Regions from separate parts of the Microbacterium sp. 1154 genome, predicted to be linked through region 1. Evidence: predicted binding sites of a transcription regulator. Region 1 holds the regulator's gene; the other holds the start of a gene.
What was found. Region 1 encodes LexA, which represses DNA repair genes until DNA is damaged. Its sites were predicted from a motif close to TCGAACANNTGTTCGA; they were not measured.

Region 1 (2,395 bases):
ACCTCGGACGGAACGGGATGCGTGTTCTCGTTCACGTTGAGCGCCACGGGCAGTGCTGCCTGCGGGGCTCCGTACGGGGTCATGCCCCGCAGATCGTCGCGAAGAGGAAGGTCGTCGAGGCGTACGGTCACCCCACCCATCGTAGGCGTCGAGGGAGGTCGGAGCGCGCGAGCCGGGTGGCGGCGCTCAGGCCGCGGGCGCGTACTCGGCGGGGATGGCGATGCGCTGACCCGCCGACACCGAGCCGCCGGGCAGAGCGTTGAGGCGCGTGATCTCGGCCACCACATCGCGCGGGTCGGCGGAGGGGGCCACGTCTTCGGCGATGGACCAAAGGGTCTCGCCGCTCATGACGGTGATCTCGGTGAAGGAACCGGCGGGCGCTCCGGCGTCGCCGGATGCGAGGGCGGATCCCCCGCCGACGATCGCCACGGCGAGGACGGCGACGATCGGGAGGGAGACGAGGACCGCCACGACACGACGACCGCGCGCGGTGATGCGCAGGCGGGTGGACGGGGCGGTGAGGGCGATGCTGCTCATGGTGTGCTCCTTGGTGGGGAGAGATTCGCACCCCGCCCTCGGCCGGGAGGGCGGTGGTGCGAATCTGTATTCCGAATCTATCTTCGAACCTGTTCGAGTGTCAAGAACCGATGTCTCGGAGACGAATCGAACGCGACACGCGTGGGGCTCCGTGTGTTTCGGGTCGTCGACCGGATACGGTTTCGACACGGAGACCTCATCACCAACCTCCGACATTCGAATTTCCGCCGTGGTTTCCGCGGCGCGAGGGGAGCACAGATGACCGACGCGACGACCGCCGCCGGCCGCGAGCGGCCGCAGACGCGGCGGCGGAAGAACCTCAGCGACAAGCAGCTGGCGATCCTCGAAGTGATCCAGCGATCGATCGCACGGCACGGTTATCCGCCCAGCATGCGCGAGATCGGAGACGCGGTCGGGCTCAAGTCGCTCTCGAGCGTCACCCACCAGCTCAACCAGCTCGAGCTCAGCGGCTACCTCCGCCGCGACCCCGGCAAGACGCGAGCGATGGAGGTGCTCATCGACCTCCCCGGCGCCGCTGCCGAGAACCCCGCCGATGCCGCCCCCGCGCTGGGCGACGCCGCCCTGGTGCCTCTCGTCGGTCGCATCGCCGCCGGCGTCCCGATCACGGCCGACCAGCAGGTCGAGGAGATCTTCCCCCTCCCTCGCCAGCTCGTCGGCAAGGGCGAACTGTTCATGCTCAAGGTTTCGGGCGACTCGATGATCGACGCCGCCATCTGTGACGGCGACTGGGTCGTGATCCGCTCGCAGGCCACTGCCGAGAACGGCGAGATCGTCGCGGCCATGCTCGACGGCGAGGCGACGGTCAAGACGTTCCGCCGGCGCGACGGCCACACGTGGCTGCTGCCCCGCAACAGCGCGTTCGAGCCGATCCTCGGCGACGAGGCCGTCGTGCTGGGTCGTGTCGTCGCGGTGCTGCGCACCGTCTGAGCGAACGGACCGAGGGCCGGATGCCCGCCCGCGCGGCGGCATCCGGCCCTCCGTGCGTTCGGGACCACTCCGCTGCGGGGCGACGCACCCGCGAGGCACCGCGTCGAAATCGGAGATTCGCGCCGGAATCGGATGCGATCGGCCTCGGCATCCGATTTCGTTCGTGTTCTCCGATTCCGACGCGACTCGCGCGATCCGGTCTTCGCGGGCGGGTGCGACGGCCGACGGCGGGTGTCGGAGGCCCTGCCTAGGCTGGTGTCATGGCTGACACCCTTCCCTTCGGTTCCTGGCCCTCCCCGATCACGCCCGAGTCCGTCGCGCAGGCGTCGCCGCGCGTCGACGGTGCGCGGCTCGTGGGCGACGAGATCTGGTGGGGCGAGTCGGTCCCCCACGAGGCCGGCCGTGTCGCGGTGAAGCGTCGCCGGGCCGACGGCTCCGTCGACACGGTGCTGCCCGCACCCGCCAACGCCCGCTCCGCCGTGCACGAGTACGGGGGCGGCGCGTGGACCGCGTCGGACGACGGTGAGCTGTACTACGTCGAGAAGACCGACCAGCGCGTGTACGCGCTCCGTCCCGGCGAGACCGCGCGACCCCTCACCTCCGTCGACGACGCCGTGCGCCACGGCGGTCTGCGATGGGAGCACGGCGTTCTGCTCGCCATCCGCGAGACCCACGGATCTTCGCGCGTGCCCCACCGCGCGATCGTGCGCATCCCGCTCGACGGAGAGGTCGAGGTCCTCGCCCAGGGCAGCGACTTCTTGGCGCAGCCCGCCCTCTCCCCCGACGGCCGCCGCCTGGCGTGGATCGCGTGGAACCACCCCGACATGCCGTGGGACGCGACGACCCTCCGCGTCGCCGACCTCGAGACGGGCGCCGTCCGGGATCTGGCCGGCGGAGACCGCCGCGCGCC
Region 2 (2,395 bases), 830 kb from region 1:
CCATTCGCGATGAAGTCCCCCGTGCCGGTCGTGATGTCGACCATGTCGATGTCATGTCCGATGTCTTCGATTTTGACGACCCGCAGGTCGGTGCTGGTCTTCACCGCGGCCCCGGAAACGTCGAGTTTGCGAGTGATAGCCGGGCGCGCGACGTCGAAGAATCGTCTTCTCGACGAGAGCCCTCCGCGAAGACGGATGGAGGACACCCCGTTCGGCCGAACGGGTTCGCGAACGGCGTCGAAGCGGAAGGCAGCCAAAGCTTCCTCCGTGAGCGACAGCAGTTCCTCGTTCGCGTTACTGATGCGCACAATGCCGTTCGAACACGAACCCTCCGCATCGAAGATGCCCCCCAAGAAGCCTGCCGACCACTCTTGGCTTCTCAAGCTCGGTATGGCGACATATTCCTCGAGCCTCGCGACGTCCTGCTTCTTCGCCGTGTGGATGGCCGTCATGGGGCGGCGATGAGCGGGAACGGAAAAGGGACGGACCATCGTGGAGATGCCGATCTGCTCCAGAAGATTCTTCGCGAGGTCGAGTGCCTCTCGGTCGGCCAGGGCGAGGCGAAACCGATGGATAGACCGAATCCGCTTTCCGTCGTCGTAGGTCTTATGGAGGATCATCGCGTCCCCGCGCACCATGCCCGTGAGATATCCCTGGCGCCAATCCGAGCTGGTCGGAGGAACGGAGGAGCGCGCTCCCGTGCCGTACCCCTGCAGGCGGTTCGACGTCGTCAGGTGAGGGCGCCGCTCGCCCGCCACGGGAGAGTCGGTGACGTACTTCCAGCCCCGTTCCGTGAGAAACCGGTGGTCGCCACTCGCCTCGATCTCGGTACCATCCGCGAGCGTCACTCGATGGAGGCGTTTGCGGGTGGTCCACCTGGCCAGAACGGTCGTTCGGACATAGTGGCGGTACCTCGCGCGCTGTTCTGTTCCGATGATTTCGTCGCCGACGCCGATTTCTGACAGCGGCACCTGGCGGCCATCGGCCCTCAGGATGAGAGTGTCGGGAGAGAGGCAGTACGAGCACGCGTGGCTGCAGCCGCGATAAGGATTCACGGTCCAGTCGAAGGGCATGGCCGAGGCGCCGGGGACGCGATTCAAAGCGCTTTTGCAGAGGACTTCGTGGAACGTCATTCCGGCGAACTCGGGGGGCGTCACCGACCGGACGAGACCGTCCATCCGCTCCATGCCCGGGAGTGCGGAGGTGTCGTCGACGCCCAACTGCTGTCCCTGCCATCTCATATTCGCAGTCGAACACATGTTCTAAGAAATGGCAACGTGGTGCGCCGTCGAATCGATCATGCCGTCGACCCGTGGGGGATGCGACCCGGCCCGGTTCGACCGCTCGGGGAGCGCGCGCGAGAATGGAGCCGATGACCGACCACGATCCCGAGACCTCGCCTCGCCGCGCCGCGCGCGCCGAGGCGGAGCGACTCGCGACCGCGGCGCTCGTTCTGCCCGTCGTCCCCTCCGAGCAGGCGTCCGCCGAAGGCACCCCGACCCGCCGAGAGCTGCGCCGCGAGATGGTCGGGCGCGATGCGGCGGACCACGGTCTGCGCGGCATCCGTCGACTCGCGCCGGTGCTGCTGCGGCGCCGCCTCGCCGTCGTCGTCGCGGGCGTCGTCGTGGTGGCTGCGTGCGCGGTGGCGATCGGGGCCGCGGCTTCCGGGGGAGAACCCGGCGCGTCCGACGGCGCCGTCGCGCAGTTCTCCGGCCCGCCGCCCGTCGCCGACGACGGCATCCCCGTCCCTCAGCTCGCCGCCGTCGCCGCCACCGCGACTCCCTGCGACGACCCCGCTTTCACCGCCGCCCTGGCATCGGGTGACGACGCCGCCACCATCGCGGCTGCGGGTGGCGGACAGGCGTTCCGCGCAGCGGTGGCATCCGGGATCGCCCCCTGCGTCTCGCTGTCGGATCCGAACCGCGAATGGCTCGTCGTCAACAAGCAGCGCCCCTACGACCCGGTCGACTATCAGCCCGGCGACCTCGTCATGCCCGCGAACGTGCGCGCCCTGGAGGACTCCGCGGTCCGGGCCCCCGCCGCAGCCGCCCTCACCTCGCTCGTGAAGGCCGCTTCCGACGCCGGTGCCGGCGAGATCGGCTACCTGAGCGCCTATCGCTCGTACACGACGCAGAAGTCGACCTACGCGGGTCGGGTCGCCGTCGGAGGAGTCGCCGAGGCGGATCGCGAGAGTGCGCGACCCGGCTTCAGCGAGCATCAGTCCGGAATGGCCGTCGACATCGTCCCCTGCAACGGCTCCTGCCGCACGCTGGACGACGTCGCCGGATCGGCCCAGGGCGCGTGGGTGCGCGAGCATGCGTGGGAGTACGGCTTCATCACCCGCTATGCCGAGGGGCGTGAGAGCGTGAGCGGTTACGAGCCCGAGGCGTGGCAT

Region 2: the regulator LexA is predicted to act here: its motif matches at 1,250-1,265, upstream of J2X55_RS04180 (intein-containing Rv2578c family radical SAM protein).

What each region holds. Positions count from the first base shown of each region.
Region 1 covers NZ_JAVDSN010000001.1:1,740,532-1,742,926, reverse strand. Annotated here, with positions in the region: gene J2X55_RS08045 (histidinol-phosphate transaminase) at 1-140, opposite strand, end outside; gene J2X55_RS08040 (LysM peptidoglycan-binding domain-containing protein) at 187-537, opposite strand; gene lexA (transcriptional repressor LexA) at 796-1,485, shown strand; gene J2X55_RS08030 (prolyl oligopeptidase family serine peptidase) at 1,746-2,395, shown strand, end outside.
Region 2 covers NZ_JAVDSN010000001.1:912,134-914,528, forward strand. Annotated here, with positions in the region: gene J2X55_RS04180 (intein-containing Rv2578c family radical SAM protein) at 1-1,241, opposite strand, end outside; gene J2X55_RS04185 (M15 family metallopeptidase) at 1,373-2,395, shown strand, end outside.